DNA from 4 places in the Janthinobacterium aestuarii genome. Region 1 is predicted to be linked to each of the others. Evidence: predicted binding sites of a transcription regulator. Region 1 holds the regulator's gene; each other region holds the start of a gene.

The links. Region 1 encodes FNR, which switches genes on or off when oxygen is low (the NO sensors DNR and NnrR bind a similar motif). Its sites were predicted from a motif close to TTGATNNNNATCAA; they were not measured.
Region 2: a site for FNR is predicted at 2,471-2,484, ahead of cqsA (alpha-hydroxyketone-type quorum-sensing autoinducer synthase). Genes of this name have one in related genera too.
Region 3: a site for FNR is predicted at 2,346-2,359, ahead of paaA (1,2-phenylacetyl-CoA epoxidase subunit PaaA). Genes of this name have one in related genera too.
Region 4: a site for FNR is predicted at 1,848-1,861, ahead of OPV09_RS15230 (XrtA system polysaccharide chain length determinant). Genes of this name have one in related genera too.

What each region holds. Positions count from the first base shown of each region.
Region 1 covers NZ_CP142523.1:274,089-278,617, forward strand. The annotation lists gene ccoP (cytochrome-c oxidase, cbb3-type subunit III) at 1-721, shown strand, start outside; gene ccoG (cytochrome c oxidase accessory protein CcoG) at 726-2,108, shown strand; gene OPV09_RS01170 (FixH family protein) at 2,163-2,687, shown strand; gene fnr (fumarate/nitrate reduction transcriptional regulator Fnr) at 2,691-3,449, opposite strand; gene OPV09_RS01180 (response regulator) at 3,689-4,529, shown strand, end outside.
Region 2 covers NZ_CP142523.1:5,272,090-5,276,618, reverse strand. The annotation lists gene OPV09_RS23755 (ABC transporter permease) at 1-47, shown strand, start outside; gene OPV09_RS23750 (response regulator) at 50-1,063, opposite strand; gene OPV09_RS23745 (HAMP domain-containing sensor histidine kinase) at 1,067-2,386, opposite strand; gene cqsA (alpha-hydroxyketone-type quorum-sensing autoinducer synthase) at 2,550-3,794, shown strand; gene OPV09_RS23735 (MarR family winged helix-turn-helix transcriptional regulator) at 3,798-4,265, opposite strand; gene OPV09_RS23730 (GIY-YIG nuclease family protein) at 4,330-4,529, opposite strand, start outside.
Region 3 covers NZ_CP142523.1:5,856,093-5,860,621, forward strand. The annotation lists gene paaD (1,2-phenylacetyl-CoA epoxidase subunit PaaD) at 1-192, opposite strand, end outside; gene paaC (1,2-phenylacetyl-CoA epoxidase subunit PaaC) at 192-959, opposite strand; gene paaB (1,2-phenylacetyl-CoA epoxidase subunit PaaB) at 959-1,243, opposite strand; gene paaA (1,2-phenylacetyl-CoA epoxidase subunit PaaA) at 1,272-2,261, opposite strand; gene paaX (phenylacetic acid degradation operon negative regulatory protein PaaX) at 2,529-3,458, shown strand; gene OPV09_RS26395 (hypothetical protein) at 3,556-3,810, opposite strand; gene OPV09_RS26400 (M14 family metallopeptidase) at 3,951-4,529, shown strand, end outside.
Region 4 covers NZ_CP142523.1:3,438,242-3,442,770, reverse strand. The annotation lists gene OPV09_RS15245 (serine protease) at 1-174, shown strand, start outside; gene OPV09_RS15240 (N-acyl amino acid synthase FeeM domain-containing protein) at 179-925, opposite strand; gene OPV09_RS15235 (XrtA/PEP-CTERM system exopolysaccharide export protein) at 1,126-1,749, opposite strand; gene OPV09_RS15230 (XrtA system polysaccharide chain length determinant) at 2,004-3,533, shown strand; gene OPV09_RS15225 (XrtA-associated tyrosine autokinase) at 3,550-4,389, shown strand; gene OPV09_RS15220 (TIGR03016 family PEP-CTERM system-associated outer membrane protein) at 4,373-4,529, shown strand, end outside.

The sequences.
Region 1 (4,529 bases):
GCTGTTCTACATCACCATCGTCTTCGCGCTGGCCTACCTGTTCCTGTATCCGGGCCTGGGCAACTATGCCGGCAGCCTGGGCTGGAAATCGACGGGCCAGTACGAGGAAGAGCTGAAGAAGGCGGAAGCCGACTACGGCCCCCTGTTCAACAAGTACCTGAGCCAGGACTTGAAGACGGTGGCCGCCGATCCGCAAGCGCAAGCCATCGGCCAGCGCCTGTTCCTGACCTACTGCGCGCAATGCCACGGTTCGGATGCACGCGGCAACAAGGGCTTCCCCAACCTGACGGACAAGGACTGGCTGTATGGCGGCGAACCCGACATCATCAAGGCCACCATCCTGCACGGCCGCAATGGGCAGATGCCACCGATGGGCGCCGCCCTCGGTTCCGAAAAGGATGTCGAGAACGTGGCCCATTATGTGCTGAGCCTGTCCGGTTCGACCTCGGATCCCGTCAAGTCCGTGCTGGGCAAAGCCAAGTTTGGCGCCTGCATGGCCTGTCATGGCGCCGATGCGAAGGGCAACCAGATGCTGGGCGCGCCGAATCTGACGGACAAGGTCTGGCTGTACGGCGGCAGCGCCGATACCATCATGGAAACCGTACGCAAGGGACGCAGCAACACCATGCCGGCCTTCAGCGATTTCCTCGGCGAATCCAAGGTACACGTGCTGTCGGCGTATGTCTGGAGCCTGTCGAATCCTCAGACGCCCGTGAAATGATGTAATGGAACCTCAAGTTATCAAGATGTATGCGGCCCGCGAGCAGATCTACCCTCGCGAGGCCAAAGGACGCTACGCTACCTGGCGATGGGTATGCGTATGGCTTACCCAGCTCGCGTTCTACGGCTTGCCGTGGTTGACCTGGAATGGCAGGCAAGCCCTGCTGTTCGACTTGACCACGCGCAAGTTCTACATTTTCGGCGTCGTGCTGTGGCCCCAGGATTTCATCTATCTGGCGGCCCTGCTGATCATCTGTGCGTATTTGTTGTTCCTCGTCACGGCCATTGCCGGGCGGGTGTGGTGCGGGTTCTCTTGCCCGCAAACGGTATACACGGAAATTTTCCTGTGGGTCGAACGCCGCATCGAGGGCACGCGCAGCGCGCGCATGGCCCTCGACAAGCAGGGCCCGTCCGTGCGCAAGGCATTCAAGAAGACGGCCAAGCATGTGGTATGGGGCGCCATCGCCCTATGGACGGGCTTTACCTTTGTCGGCTACTTCACACCGATCAAGGAACTGGCGCGCGAGGTGACCACCCTCAATTTCGGTCCCTGGGAATGGTTCTGGGTCCTGTTCTACAGCCTGGCAACCTACGGCAACGCGGGCTGGCTGCGCGAGCAGGTGTGCAAATACATGTGCCCCTACGCGCGCTTCCAGAGCGCCATGTTCGACCAGGACACCCTGATCATCACCTACGATGCCAAGCGCGGCGAACCACGCGGCGCCATGAGCAAGAAGGCCGGCAACAACGACAAGCTGGGCGATTGCATCGACTGCACCCTGTGCGTGCAGGTGTGTCCGACCGGCATCGATATCCGCAACGGCCTGCAGTATGAATGCATCGGCTGCGCCGCCTGCGTCGATGCCTGCAACAGCGTGATGGACAAGGTCGAGCGGCCGCGTGGCCTGATACGCTACAGCACCGACCATGCGATGGAAAACAACTTCAATTCGAAGCAGATACGCCAGCGCGCCATGCGCCCGCGCGTCCTGATCTACACTTCCATCCTTGCCCTGATCATCATCGCCGTATGTACCTCGCTGGCCCTGCGCACGCCCCTGAAAATGGACGTGATCCGCGACCGCGGTTCGATGGGACGCGAAGTGGAAGACGGCATGATCGAAAACGTCTACCGCCTGCAGATCATGAACACGTCCGAGCAAAGCCAGCATTTCAAGATCAGCGCCTCCGGCTTGCCGGGCCTGACCTTGCTGACGCGCGAAGAAGTGACCTTGCAGCCGACGGAAACGCTGGGCTGGCCGATCCGCCTGCGCGTGCCGCACGGCGTGGGCGAGAAGGGGTCGAACAAGATTGCGATCGAATTGCAATCGCTGGACGACCCGTCGCTGCATGTGCGTGAAAGCGCGGTCTTCATCGTGCCGCGTTAATGCAGGAAGGCCGGTCCCCGCACGGGGGCTGGCCGTTTACAGAGGAGAAATACCATGTCCGACAGTCTGAAACTGCAGCCTCCCGTTGCACCGTGGTACAAGCATCGCTGGCCATGGCTGCTGATGATCGGTCCCGGCCTGTCCGTGGTCGTCGGCAGCTTCATGGGCTATATCGCCTTTACGCAGCCCGATGCGCTGGTGGTGGGCGATTATTACAAGCAGGGCAAGGCGATCAACCAGGATTTGAAGCGCGACACGATCGCCAGCGACCTGGCCATGGAGACGAGCCTGGCGTACGACGTGGCGTCAGCGCGCCTGAGCGGTTCCGTGCACAGCTTCGGCAAGGCCTATCAGGGGCCGTTGCAGCTGCACTTGGCGCATGCGACTTTGCCGGAAAAGGATATCAAGCTGCTGGTGCAGCCCGATGCGGCCGGCAATTTCTCGGTCGCGCTGCCGATGCTCGAGCGCAGCCGCTGGCAAGTGCTGGTGGAAAACGACAAGCGCGAGTGGCGCCTGTCCGGCATCTGGACCTGGCCCGTGCAGCGCAGCATCGCGCTGCATGCGGACGAAGAGCTATAAGCCTTACTTGCAGACGTCGGTACCGGCTGTAATGGCTTTCAGCTTGGCAGGCTGCAGGATCTCGATCTCGCGGTTCGAGACGCGCAGCCAGCCTTCCTTCTTGAATTTCGACAATAAACGGCTGACGCTCTCGATGGTCAGGCCCAGGTAGTTGCCGATTTCCTCGCGCGACATGCGCAGCTGGAATTTGCTGCTCGAATAGCCGCGCGCCTCATAGCGCGACGCCAGGTTGACGATGAAGGCGGCAAAACGCTGCGTCGCCTGCATATTGCCCAGCAACAGCATCACGCTTTGCTCGCGCGTGATTTCCTGGCTCATCATGCGGTGGAAATGCCGCAGCAGGGTCGGCATATTGCCCAGCAATTGTTCCAGGCTGGAAAACGGGATTTCACACACTTCGCTGTCTTCCAGCGCCACCGCATTACAGTGGTGGCGGTCGGCGCTGATGGCGTCCATGCCCAGCAGTTCGCCGGCCATCTGGAAACCCGTCACCTGCTCTTCGCCGCCCGGATTGATCTGGTACGTCTTGAAGTGTCCCAGGCGGATCGCGTACAGGTTCTGGAACGAGTCGCCGATGCGGAACAGCGAGGCGCCGCGCACGATCTTGCGGCGGCGGCCGATGATCTGGTCCAGCCTGTCCATGTCGCCCATATCGAGGCCCATCGGCAGGCACAATTGATGCATGCTGCAGGTCGAGCATCGCGCACGCAACGCTTCCACGGTCACTGTGGGCAAGGTTGGAGTGAGTAGCGCTTCAGTCATGTCGGTACCTTTTAGAAAATGCAACAACAAGTTTACTGCATACAGGGTTGCCGTGTGCCAATTTCACCGCAATTTCGGCGAATAAACGACGTTCCGACTTTAATTATATGGCAACATCGTCAAAAGCCCATGCGGGGAGGGCCATTTGCGCGGCGCCGCTTGCCAACTTGATGTATTGATAGGAAAATTCCTAACAGCATTATCTGCCGCCTGTGCCGCCCGGTACTGAAAAGGAAATCATGAAGCCTCTCGGCATCAAAGCAAAAGTCGCGCTGGCCACCAGCCTGACCTCGATCGCCATGATCGCGCTGGTCACCATGATCCAGGTGCAGCATATGCGCGACGACTTCACGCGAGTACTGCTGAGCCAGCAGTCGTCCCTGATCAGCCGCACCGCTGCCGAGCTCGACGACAAGCTGGGCATGCTGCTGCAGATCGTCACCCTGACGGCCAGGCAGCAGCCGCCGGAACTGATGGCCCAGCCGGCCCAATTGCGCGAATACTATTCGCGCCGCTCGATGCTGGTGCTGTTCGACGACGTGCTGGTGCTCGACGCGCATGGCGCCGTCGTGGCCGACATGCCGGAAGTGGCGGGGCGCACGGGCATCAACGTTGCCGAGCGCGAGTATTTCCAGACCGTGCTGCGCACGCGCCAGCCCATGATCACCGAGCCGATGCTCGGCAAGTCGAGCGGCATGCCCATCGTGCAGATGGTCGCGCCCGTGCTGGCCGCCGATGGCCAGGTGGCCGGCGTGGTGATCGGCGTGCTGCGCCTGTACAAGGACAACCTGCTGGGACGCCTGCGCTCGGAAAAGATCGGCAAGAGCGGCTATTACTTCATCCTCACGCGCGGCGCCGTGCCGCGCTACGTGCTGCATCCCGATACCAGCCGCTTGCTGCAGCCGCGCCAGCCGAACGCCAACCTGACGACCACCCAGCTGCTGAAGGAAGATGGCGAAGGCAGCATGGTCAGCACCAACAGCCGCGGCATCACGGCCGTCAACAGCTTCAAGCGTTTGAAATCGGTGAACTGGCTGCTGGCTACCTCGCTGCCCGTCGCGGACGCCTTCGAACCGTTCG
Region 2 (4,529 bases), 1.3 Mb from region 1:
GCAATGTGCTCAAACATCCGCCGCTGCAGACCCTGCGCGAAGGCTAGTCCTAAGCGCTGACGCTGTCGCCCGCGCCCGCGCCCGCGCGCAAAAATTGCGAGTAGGACATGACCGGTTGCCCCAGCTGGTGCGCCGGCACGTCGAACAGGGCCCAGAAATACGTCACGCGGCCCAGGCAGATGGTGGGCGCGGCGCAGTAGCGGAACCAGTTTTCGCCGATCTGCGCCGCGTACATGCCGTCGCTGTCGGCGTCGGAGAAATACGGGATCACGCGCATTTCCAGCAGCGCCAGCAGCAATGACTCGGGCGCGTCGCTGTCGCGCGCCATTTCATATTGCGTGTGCAGGCTGCGTTCCGTCTCGATGATCATCAGCTTGGCGTGGCCGTCGCGCGTGAAGAACAGGATGCCGCTGGGATTGGGGAAAATATAGTATTCGACAAAGCCATGGCGCTGGCACAGCTCGTGCACGACGGCGGCCAGCGCCTCGTCTTGCAGGAAAGTGTAATCGTGCAGCATCAGCAAGTCGCGCACGGTCTCCGTTTGCTGCAGGAAGAATTCGCGCTGCAAGGCCACGATTTCCTGTTCCAGGATGTCGAGCGCATCGTCGTCGCTTTTCTTGATGTAGCGGTCAATCAAGCCCCGGTTGAAGGCCGTCACGGCCACTTTTTCATCGGCCGCCCCCGTAAATAAAATCTTCTTGCACGGCAGATCGCGCACGGCCTCGCAAAATTCCAGGCCATTCATCTGCGGCATCGAATAATCGACCACCAGCACGGAGGGCACGGCAAAGCGCTGCGCCTGGCCGCTGATGCGCCAGATGCGTTCGATATCGAGCGCCACGTTGCATTGGTCGGGCGGCAGGTTTTGCGTGTCGAAGTTCACGTGCAGCGGCGTTTCGCCCGGTTGCGCACTCTGGCGCAGCCAGTGCAGGGCGCTGCTGGTGTCGTGAAAAGTCTTGCGCGCCAGGCCGGGATCGAGCTGGAACGCCAGGCTTTTCAGGAAGGAATCGCTGTCGTCGATCAGTACGGTCAGGGTCGGATGGGTGTAGACGGGCAGTTGCATGCGTCACCTCGCGCGGTGGATGGATGGAAAACGGTTGTGCGTGGGCACGGGCAGGGGCTGGGGAAATTCCAGCACGAAGATGGCGTAGGCGCCTTCGCGCGCGACGCAGCGGATGCGCGCCTGCCAGGCTTGCATGATTTGCCGGCACAGGGCCAGGCCGATGCCGCTGCCGTTGTGCGAGGGATAGGAATAGAAGCGGTCGAAGATCAGCGGCAGGCGGCTGGTGGCGATGCCGCAGCCCGTGTCGATGAACAGCAGGCGCGGCACGGGATGGGCGCCATCGATGATGATGCGCACGCGGCCCTTGCCCGCGCGGTGGATGCTTTTCAAGGCATTGCGCAGCAGGTTGAGCAGGATCACCACGCACAGTTCCGACTGGCCGGGAAACGTGAAATCGGCGCGCACATCGACCTTGACGATGTCGCGCTGGGCCGTGCTGGTAAACGGATAGCGGCGCAGTACGGCCGCCACGCTGTCGTGCATGGCCACCGCTTCATTCGCTTCGAGCTTGCGGTTGACGGCGCTGGCACTGAGCAGGAACAGATCGATCATGTGGTGCATATGGCGCACTTCGAACTGGATGCGCGCCAGCGCTTCCAGGCTGGCCGCGTCGGGTGGCTGGTCTTGCATGTTTTGCTGTAGCCCGCGCTGCAGCCCGCGCACGTTCGCCTCGACGCTGACGAGGGGCGTGCGCAATTCGTGCGCCACGCTGCCCAGGCCAGCCGCCAGCCCGGCCAGTTTCTCTTGCGCGCCCACGTTGCGCCCCACCTTGACCACGGACAGCACGGCAATCGTGAACCAGTGCACGGGCAATTGCTGCAAGACGCCGCCGCTGAGCAGGAAGGCGGGATCGCCGGCCACGGCAAACGCCAGGCAGGCCAGCAGGGTGCCGCTCAGGTAGGCGAGTATGGCGATGCGTGTATCGAAGTGAAACAGCACGACCAGCGCCACCAGCAGCGAATGCACCCACATGGTCGAGGCATGGTTCATCAGGAACATATACGTGAAGAAAAACGGCAGTTCGAAGGTCAGACCCAGGAACAGGTAGACGCTGAACCAGGTATTGCTGAAGCGGTCGGGCCATAGCGCGGGCAGGAACAGCAGCGCCGCCACGATGCGCAGCAGCGGCGATTCATATTCCTGCGGAAAAAAATAATGCCACAGCGCGTAGTACAGGGGCATGCCCAGCGCACCGATGAGCGCCAGCTTACGCACCTGTGCGCGCCGCACAGGCGTGTGTTCGATGGCGTCGTGGAAATGCAGGAAAGGCTGGAGCAGCTTGCCTTGCCATCGTTTTCCGGAAGGGGACTGCGCATGCTTCATGATCAGGGGGCGCGTTCGTTGAGGCGTGTCAATGCAACATGATCGGCGGGTTCCCTCTGTATCAGCAGGATATCGGCATAACTGTTGAGCTGTATCAAACTCTTGCCCGATGGCTCGCGCATGTTGGATGCGGTAGTTCCCTCGCAACCAATCAGGAGTTCCTATGTTAAACGCCATTTCCCCCCTGTCGTCCCGCGCCATCCACGCCGAACAACGGATGCCCGCCTTCGTGCATGCGCGCATGGATGAACACTACGTCGAGCGCATCGAGAAGCTGCTTGGCGGCCAGCATTTGCATGAATGGCAAGCCATGCCGGCCAGTGCGGTCATGCTGGCAGGTAATGATTACCTGAACATCGCCGGCGAGGCGGCGCTGCTGGCGGCCCAGGCGCGCGTCTTGCAGGGCGGCGGCGCCATGCTGATGTCGTCCGTCTTCCTGCAGGAAGGCAGCCGCCAGCACCGGCTGGAACAAAAATTCGCGGACTATCTGGGCAGCGAAGCGTGCGTGCTGGCGCAGTCGGGCTGGGCCGCCAATGTGGGCTTGCTGCAAAGCCTGGCCGGGCCCGGCATCCCCGTGTACCTCGATATGCAGGCGCACGCTTCGCTGTGGGAGGGCGTGCAATCGGCGCAAGCCGTGCCTGTTGCTTTTCTGCACAACGATGGCACCCACCTGCAGCGCCAGATCGACAAGCATGGCCCCGGCATCATCATCGTCGATGCGCTGTACAGTACGAATGGCAGCGTGGCGCCGCTGCTGGAGATGGTGGAAATCGCCGAGCGCAGCGGCAGCATGCTGATCGTCGACGAGTCGCACTCGCTGGGCACGCATGGCCCGCAGGGCGCGGGGCTGGTGGTGGAGCTGGGCCTGGCCGAGCGCGTGCATTTCCGCACGGCGTCGCTGGCCAAGGCGTTTGCGGGCCGGGCCGGGCTGATTACCTGTTCGGGCCGTTTCAAAGGATATTTTTTGTCCGCTTCGCGGCCCGCCATCTTCAGCTCCTGCCTGCTCGAACACGAGCTGGCGTGGTTCGATGCGGCGCTTGATTTCATCCGCGCCGCCGATGGCCGCCGCGCCGCGCTGCACCGCCACAGCGTGCAGTTGCGCCAGGGGCTGATGGATCTGGGCTACAACGTCAGCGACGGCACCGAGCAGATCATCGCGCTGGAAGCGGGCAGCGAACCCGATACCCTGATCCTGCGCAAGGCGCTGGAACGGCATGGCATCTTTGGCGCAGTCTTCTGCGCGCCGGCCACGCCGAAGAACCGCTCGCTGGTGCGCCTGACCCTGAATGCGGGCTTGCGCGAGGACGAGTGCGCCAGGGTGCTGGCCGCCTGCGCCGCCATCCGCGACGAGACGGGCATGGCGCGCTGGCCATCGACGCGGCGCCTGCGCAAGCTGGCGCTGGTGTAGACCTCAGCCTTGCCCGGGCTGGTTGCCGGCGATGCCGTTCAATAGCAGGGACAGGGGCGCCAGCTGTTCCGCGCTGGCATTACCCAGCAATTCCTGGCCCAGCGTCTGCGCCGTCGTATTCGCATGCGTCAGCAATTCCAGTCCCGCGGCCGTGATGGCGGCGTAGCCGACGCGGGCATCGCGCGCATCGGCCTGGCGCGCCACCAGACCGATTTTTTCCAGCGGCATCAGCGAGCGCGTGATGCCGGACGCCGTCAGCGCCAGGCGCTCGGCCAGGTCGATGCGGCGCAGGCGTCCGCCGGGTGCCCGCTGCAAGTGGTACAGCAATTGATAATCGCCAAAGCTCAAGCCATGCAGATTGCCCAGGGTGCTGTCGAAGCGGCGCACGAGCATGGCCTGGGCGCGCGCCAGGCGCAGGCAAAAGTCCAGCGCGCTGCCGCCGTCCGGCGGCGGGGGAGTGAGATCGGTCATGACATCCTTTTCATTTGCTGCATGGTGCGTAGTGCGTGAGTGCGCAAGTGTAAAGCATGGCCGCTCAATAGCGTGATTGCCCTTGATCGAGCAGCTGCGCCTGGTGCAGCGCCAGCAGGGCGTCCAGCTCGGCGTCCGCATCGAAACCGGGATCGGCCGATGCCTTGACGGTGTCGATGATGTCGAAGCGGAAAACCGCCTCGCCGTCGCGCCGCCAGTCCGCCTGCAGGCGCGCATTGCGGTGCGAGCCCAGCGCGAGTTCGA
Region 3 (4,529 bases), 730 kb from region 1:
CTGCATCGCCGGACAGCCCGAATACGTGGGCGTGATCGTCACGATGCACGCATCGCTATCCGTGACTTCGACGGCGCGCACGATGCCCAGGTCCACCACCGAAATGACGGGGATTTCCGGGTCCGGCACGTCGCCGAGCCAGGCCCAAACCTGGGCGGCGTCCAGCGCCGCGGCGCCAGCGACCGTGTTCATTACCACTCCGCCCCGGGATAGGCGCGCTGCAGGAACTGCATCTCGGCCAGAATAAAACCCAGGTGTTCCGTGTGCGTGCCCTGCTTGCCGCCTTTTTGCATCCAGGCGTCGGGCGCCGGCATGGTCAAGGTGGCTTCGGCGAAGATCTCGGCCACGTGTTCGAGGAAAGCGCGGCGCAGCACGTCCGATGGCGGCGCGATGCCGGCGGCAACCATGGCCTGGTCGACGGCGTCGTACGTGAACATCTCGCCCGTGTACATCCACAGCTTGTCGGCGGCGGCCTGCGTTTTCGCGTGGCTGTCGGCCGTACCGTCGCCGAGGCGCACGATCAGGTCGCCGCTGCGGCGCAAGTGATACGTGACTTCCTTGATCGACTTTTGCGCCACTTCGACGATGCGCGCGTCCGCCGATTTCGTCAGTTCCAGCAGCTGGAAGTAGTGCCAGCTGTCGAAGAAGAACTGGCGCATCATGGTGTCGGCGTAATTGCCGTTCGGCTGTTCGGCCAGCAGGCAGTTCTTGAAGTCGTGGGCGTCGCGCAAAAAGGCGATGTCGTCCTCGTCGCGGCCCGCGTTTTCCAGTTCGGCCGCATAGCTGAACCACAAGCGCGTCTGGCCCAGCAAGTCCAGCGCCACATTGGTCAGCGCCATGTCTTCTTCCAGCGCCGGCCCCTTGCCGCACAGCTGCGACAGCTGCTGGCTGAGGATCAGGGCGTTGTCGCCCAGGCGCAAGAGGTAGTTGACCTTGTCATCCATTGCAGGCGCTCCCATCACAGGTTCTTGACTTCTTCCGGCATCGGGAAGAAGGTGGGATGGCGGTACACCTTGCTGTTCGACGGCTCGAACAGGGCGCCCTTGTCGCCGGGGCTGCTGGCGACGATATCGGCCGCACGCACCACCCAGATGCTCACGCCTTCATTGCGGCGCGTGTAGACGTCGCGCGCATGGTTGACCGCCATGGTGGCGTCGGAAGCGTGCAGGCTGCCCACATGCTTGTGCGCCAGGCCGTGCTGGCTGCGGATGAAAACTTCCCACAATGGCCATTCTTTGCTCATGTTGCTATCCCCTATCTGTCTTATGTAATTACGCTGCCGCTTTGTTAGCAGCTTGCTTGTCTGCATACGCGACCAAGGCATCGCGGAACCATGCGCCGTCTTCGTACGCTTTCACGCGCGTTTGCAGGCGTTCGCGGTTGCACGGGCCATTGCCCTTCAGGACGTTGTTGAACTCGGACCAGTCGATCTCGCCGAATTCATAGTGGCCCGTCTCCGCATTGAACTTCAGGTCGGGATCGGGCACGGTCAAGCCCAGGTATTCGATTTGCGGCACGGTCTGGTCGACCATGCGCTGGCGCAGTTCATCGTTCGAAAACAGCTTGATACGCCATTGCGCCGACTGGGCGCTGTTGACGGAGGCGGCGTCGGACGGGCCGAACATCATCAAGGATGGCCACCACCAGCGGTTCAAGGCATCCTGCGCCATGGCTTTCTGCTCGGGCGTGCCCTTGCACAGCGACATCATGATGTCGTAGCCCTGGCGCGCATGGAACGATTCTTCCTTGCAGACGCGAATCATGGCGCGCGCATATGGACCGTATGAGCAGCGGCACAGGGGAATCTGGTTGATGATGGCGGAGCCGTCAACGAGCCAGCCGATGGCGCCCATGTCGGCCCACGACAGGGTCGGATAGTTGAAGATGCTCGAATATTTGGCTTTGCCCGAGTGCAAGGCGGCCAGCAAGTCGTCGCGCGATACGCCTAACGTTTCCGCAGCGCTGTACAGGTACAGGCCGTGGCCCGCTTCGTCCTGGATCTTCGCCAGCAGGATGGACTTGCGTTTCAGGGTCGGTGCGCGCGTGACCCAGTTACCTTCGGGCAATTGGCCGACGATTTCCGAGTGCGCGTGCTGCGAAATCTGGCGGATCAGGGTCTTGCGGTAGGCGTCCGGCATCCAGTCCTTGGCCTCGATCTTGATGCCTTCGTCGATGCGCGCCTGGAAAGCGCGCTCTTCTTGACCCATGTCGTCGAGGGAACGGACGTTCTTGAGGCCGGTTTCAACCATTTGTGCGTACATGATGTGTCTCCCATGTCTTTGATTTTGCGCAGCAACGCGGTGCGATGAACAGATAATACGATACAAAAAACGATTTGCATACACTTGATATGAATCATTTTAAAAAATCGTATCTTGTGCCGCTTTTTTGTGCGTATGATATTGCTTATGAGAAAACACCATAAAGCGCCACCAGCGCTTCCGGCAAATTATTGCCGCGCTACCCGCGCAGCCAAGTAAACTGCTGCTTTTATTGATTCGACCGCAACACGGCCAGACCGGAACCACATGAAGAACACCCGCTGCACGGCATGGATAGCCGATTTCCTGGAAAGCGACCCACCGCGCTCGAAGTCCCTGGTGATGACCATCTTTGGCGACGCCATCGTGCCGCGCGGCGGCGCCATCTGGCTGGGCAGCCTGATCGAACTGCTGGCGCCATTCGGCGTCAATGACCGGCTATTGCGCACCAGCGTGTTCCGCCTGGCGCAGGAAGGCTGGCTCAGCTCGCAACGCGACGGCCGCCGCAGCGCCTATACGATACGCCCGGAGGCGCTGGCCCGCTTCGAACGCGCTTACCGCCGCATCTATGCGCCACTGGTCGTGCATTGGGATGGCAGCTGGACCCTGGTGATCGGACCGGCCGGCAGCATCGGCGCCGCCGAGCGGGGAGCGCTGCGCAAGGAATTATTGTGGGCCGGCTATGGTTTGATTTCTCCCGGCATCTTCGGCCACCCCGCCAGCAATGCGGAAGCGCTGGAAGATATCCTCGTGCGCAACGAGGTGCAGGGCAAGCTGTACGTCTGCCACACCACGGAATTGCCGGGCGTGAGCACGCGCCCCCTGCGCGACATGGTGGGCGACTGCTGGGACTTGTCGGAAGTGATGGCCGGCTACGAAAAATTCATCGCCAGCTTCCAGCCGCTGCTGACCCTGCTGCAAGAAGAACCCGTGTTCGACGCGGAGCAGGCGTTCGTCATCCGCTCGCTGCTGACGCACGCCTACCGCCGCGTGCAGTTGCACGACCCGCAACTGCCCGTCGAACTGCTACCCGAACCGTGGCCCGGCACGCAAGCGTATACGCTGGCGCGCGACCTGTACCGCATCACGTATGCGGCGGCCGAGGAACATATCCTGGCGACATTGCGGCGCGAGGATGCGCAGGCGCCGAACGTCGAGCCGTGGTTCTACGAACGATTTGGCGGTCTGACTACTTGAACGTCTGAAAAATGTTCAGGGCCAGGCGCGTGGCCGCAGGCAGTACGACTAGTACGCCAAGGCAACGCAACGCCGCCATGGACATTTTCTCAGGCGTTCACTGCTTCGCCACCACTTGCTTCGCCCCTGCCAGCAAATCCTGCCCCAGCTTTTCCAGCGCGTTGGCCTGCACCAGCATGGTGTCGAGGATGGCGACGTTGAACGTGTATTCGGCCGGCGTCGTATAGCCGGGGAAACGTATGATGCGCAGCAATTCCTGCAAGGTCGTGCCCTTGCCCAGATGCGCCAGGGCGTCGCTGAGGGCGCTGACTTTCTTTTCCAGTTCGCGTATGTGTTTGCCGTTGTCATCCATGATGATCTCCCATGTTGGAGCTTCCACGTTAGCAAAGCATGTCCGTCATCGTTTGCGCCAGCACAAAGGCACGGGTAAAACGGGTATCATCGGGCCATTGCACACGATGCAAAACCCATACGTTTTTATCAGGAACACTCATGACCATTAAAATCAGCCAGCAATTCGACGCCGGCGCGATCGAGGTGCTGCGCGCCGACGATGCCCACTCCATCGAGCTGAACATCCGCAAGGATTCCCACGCCGACATCACGCAGTGGTTTTACTTCCGCCTGCAAGGCGCGCAAGGCGAGGCGTGCACGATCCGCTTCATGAACGCAGGCAAGTCGGCCTACCCGGACGGCTGGAAAGATTACCAGGCCGTCGCCAGCTACGACCGCGAAACCTGGTTCCGCGTGCCGACCAGCTTTGACGGCACCGTGATGACGATCGAACATACGCCCGAAGAAGAAAGCGTGTACTACGCCTACTTCGAGCCGTACCCATGGGACCGCCACCTGGCCCTGATCGACAGCGCGCAAGCGTCGCCGCTGGTGCGCCTGATCGACCTGGGCAGCACCATCGAAGGCCGCGACATGAATCTGCTGGTGGTCGGCGACGCCGATGCCGAGAAAAAAGTCTGGATCATCGCGCGCCAGCATCCCGGTGAAACGATGGCCGAATGGTTTGTCGAAGGCATGCTCGAAGCCTTGCTGGACCAGGCCAATCCGTTTGCCCGC
Region 4 (4,529 bases), 3.1 Mb from region 1:
TATCCGGGCAGCAGCGGCAGCCCCTTGTTCGATCCCGAGACCGGTCTCGTCTACGGCATCGTCAACATGGTGTACGTCAAGGGCCTCAAAGAGGCCGCCATCAGCGCGCCCAGCGGCATCACGTACGCGATTCCAGGCAGCCACATGCAGGCGATCTTGCTGAAGAATAAATGAATCGTCAGTTGCGCCCCTGCCTCAGCCGGCCGGTAATACCGGGCTCATCCCATGTCGGAAAAAAAAAGGGGTAAAACGACCGTTCACCCCCATGCTGTTCCATCAGGCCACCGAATTTACGGATCTGGGCCCCCATGTAATCGAGGTCCAGCCGTAGCAGCACGGCCGGCGCCCCCACGCGCGTGCACTCGCGCTCGCCGCCGAAGTCTTGGAAACCCAGCATGCGCTTGTAAAACACCACGTGGCGCGGGTTGACTTCAATCACGTAATCCGTAAAGCCGTGAATATTGTGGGCATAGATATAAGAAATATGAATCAGCGCCGCAAACACACGCTTGCTTACGCCCTTGTCGATGGCCAGGCGCGACGGTTCGCACAGGCGCCGGCCTTGCTCGCGCAGGACGTCGAGCTTGTCGCGAAAGTTTTCATCGGCGGGCAAGCCCGTCTCGTCGTTATCGAGGCACAAGGTCATGGTGCCGACGGTGGTGCCGGCCGTTTCCGCGAACAGCGTGATTTTATTCAGCGCATGCGCGGTGCAGGGATCGACGGCATAGCCGCGCCAGCCGTACATCTTGCGGATCAGCAAACTGGCCGCTTCGCGCCGGCCACGCGAATTGGCCATGCGGATATGAAAGCGCTGCAGGTCGAGCTCATGCTCCATGGCCGGGTCGATCTGCCCCTCGCCCACCACCAGATCACTGAAGTTGCCTGGCGTGTCGAAGGAAATTATGGGTTCATCTTCAAAGCTCATCTTGTCCTCACGTTCATCGGCAGCCGTCGAGACGGACTGAAGCCAATGCCTTGTGACAAGAGAAAAACTGGAGAAGTTCCCAGCAATAGCTAAAAAAACAGAAGAAATTTACCTTTGGATAGCAAAATAACACGATGAAATTTGTCTATAAGTACAAAATGGCAAATATAATTGCTGTTTTGATATTGATAAGCTTGCTGTTAAAAAAAGCTTTCCGGTATCAATAACACGTCGCCCGGCCGCATCATGACATTGGCCGAAATATCGCCTTCCTTCAGCAAATCGTCGAGCCGCACCCTCAACTGCTGCTGGTTGCCTTCGCGCACGCGGATGATGCTGGCCTTGTTGCCGGCCGCGAAATCGGTGATGCCGCCCACGGCGATGAGCACGTCCATCAGCGACATGCCCAGCCGGTACGGCAGCGCCTGCGGCTTGGCCGCCTCGCCGATGACGCGGATCTGCTCGCCATACGGTCCCGAGAAATTCGTGACGATCACCGTCACCACGGGTTGCTGGATGAACTTGCTCAAGGCTTGCTCGATGTCGCGCGCCAGCTGGGTCGATGTCTTGCCGCTGGCGGGCAAATCCTCGACCAGCGGCGTGGTGATCTTGCCGTCCGGCCGCACGGCCACCGTCAGCGACACTTCCGGATTGCGCCAGACGATGATGTTGACGGAGTCGCCCGGACCGATCAGGTAATCGTGCATGGGGGCGCTGTCGTCGGAAGGCGCCAGCGGATGGCGCATGCGGCAGGCACCCAGCAGGCTGGCGGCGCCCGCCAGGACCAGCGTGTTGCAGACAAATGCACGGCGAAATGGATTCATGCGGAGCCTCTTCGAGTCGATGCGCGTCCATGGCCGGCCCCGCAGAACCAGCCTGGGCCGCGAACTTCCTATGATTATTAAAACCCGGCAAGTGAACCTTGAGGCGTATCAAGAAGCAATCATCTTGGGAAATCTTGCTCCACAGCCGCCCTATACTTTGCTTACTCAACAAGCAAGTATTTCTTGCAAGACGCCGTCGTTGTCCGCGCCGCCAACCCATCTACCGGGCAGCACCGTTACCTGAAGGAAGCGACATGGAAGAATTGATACAGCAACTGCTTTCCGGCTTGAAAGGCATCTGGAAGTACCGCTGGCATGCGGTGCTGGTGGCGTGGCTGGTGGCCATCGGCGGCTTCATCAAGGTGATCACCCTGCCCGACGATTACCAGACGTCGGCGCGCGTGTTTGTCGATACGCAAACCATCCTCAAGCCGCTGATGGCCGGCATGACCAGCGTGCCGAACACGGAACAGCAGGTGGCCATCATGAGCCGCACCCTGCTCAGCCGCCCGAACGTGGAGCGCGTCATGCGCATGGTCGACCTCGACCTGGACTCGAAGACCGTACGCGAGCACGAAGCCCAGCTGGACAACTTGATGAGCCGCATCAAGATCACGGGCACCAACGCGTATGACATCTACACCATCAGCTACAGCGGACGCGACCCCAAGCTCGTGCGCGACGTCGTGCAAAGCCTGCTGACCATCTTTGTCGAAGGCAGTTTCCAGGGAAAGAAAGGCGACTCGCAAAAGGCGGTGCAGTTCATCGACGAGCAGATCAAGAATTACGAGGACAAGCTGAGCGCGGCGGAAAACCTGGTGAAGGAATTCAAGATCCGCAACAACCTGCTGCTGCCGCGCCAGGGCATCGACTATGGCAGCCAGCTGCTGATGTCGTCCGATAGCCTGAACAATGCCAAACTGGAACTGGTCGAGGCGGAACAGGCACGCAAGGCCATCCAGAGCCAGATCGAGGGCGACGAGCCCGTGCTCGACCTGGAGCCCAGCGCGTCGGCCATCACGAATCCCGAGCTCGACGAGCGCATCGCCTCGATCAACAAGAACCTCGACAGCCTGCGCATGCAATTTACCGAACTGCATCCCGACATCATCGCCTCGAAGCGCCTGGTGGCCCAGCTGGAAGAACGCAAGATCGAGGAAAACAAGCTGAAAGCGGCGTCCGGCGACCCGGGCAAGAACTACAGCCCCATGCTGCAGCAGCTGAAGGTGGCGCTGACGGATGCGGACGCCAAGGTGGCCGCCATCCGCGCCCGCGTGCAGGAATACAGCGCGCGCAACGAGCGCCTGCTGGCGCAAAGCAATGCCGTGCCCGAGGTGGAATCGCAGCTGGCGCAGCTCAACCGCGACTACATCATCAACAAGGAAAACTATGAAAAGCTGATCGGCCGGCGCGAAGCGGCCAAGCTGTCGGGCGAACTCAGTTCCACCACCGACATGATGGCCTTCAAGATCATCGACCCGCCCACGGTGCAATATGCGCCCGTCGGCCCGAACCGCCCGCTGCTGTTCAGCGCGGCGCTGGGCGCGGCCCTGGTGGCCGGCGTCGCCACGGCCTTGCTCATCAGCCAGGTGCGCCCCACCTTCCTCAGCCCCTCCGAACTGCGCGATGCCACAGGCTTGAACGTGCTGGGCACGGTATCGATGAACTGGACGCCGCTGCAGCAGGTACGCCGCCGCCGCGCCCGCTATGGCTTTGGCGCCTGCCTGGGCAGCCTGTTCGTCCTGTACGGCGGGGTCATGACGGCCGCGCTGCTGAAATTCTAGATCCAAGGGAGCGACGATGAGCAGCAAGGACAGCGGCAAGCACGAACCCACGATCCTCGGCGTGGCCGAGGCCAGCGTGCCTTATACAGTGAACGGTACGGATGGCGCGGATGCAAGCCGGTCGCCCCGCTACCGCGCCCTGAACCTGGCCCGGCTGGCCGAGCAAGGCATGCTCACGCACGATGGCGGGCGCAGCGCCGTGGCCGAGGATTTCCGCATCATCAAGCGCCCGCTGCTGCGCCAGGCGCGCGCCAGCGGCAGCGGCAGCGACACCATCCGCCACGGCAACCTGATCGTCGTCACCAGCGCCATGCCGGGCGAAGGCAAGACCTACTGCGCCGTCAACCTGGCCATGAGCATCGCCATGGAACTCGATATCACGGTGCTGCTGGTCGATGCCGACGTGGCGCGCCCGTCCGTGCTGAAGGTGCTGGGCCTGCCGCCGGAGCCGGGGCTGATGGACGTGCTGTTGGACCCGCAACTGGCCATGGCCGACGTGATCCTGAAAACCAACGTGGCCAACCTGAGCATCCTTCCCGCCGGGCGCAGCAACAAGCACGCGACGGAATTGCTGGCCAGCCGCGCGATGAGCCGGTTGCTGGCCGAGATCGCCAGCCGCTATGGCGACCGCATCGTCGTCTTCGATTCGCCGCCCCTGCTGATCACCAGCGAAGCGCACGCGCTGGTGGGGCAAATGGGCCAAGTGGTGATGGTGGTCGAGGCGGAAACAACGACCCAGCACGCCGTCAAGGAGGCGCTGCGGCAGATCGAGTCGTGCGAACACATTCATTTGATCTACAACAAGACCAAATCGTTCCCCGGCAACGACTACTACGGCTATGGCCATTACGACTAGCCGCCGGGGCTCGCTACCGCTGCTGCCCTTGCTGTCGCTGCTGCTGCCCGTGCCGGCCAGTGCCATCGACTGGCTGGCAAAACCGTCGCTGCGCCTGCGCGAAAGCTATACGGACAATGCCTTGCGCGCGCCGCCCGGCA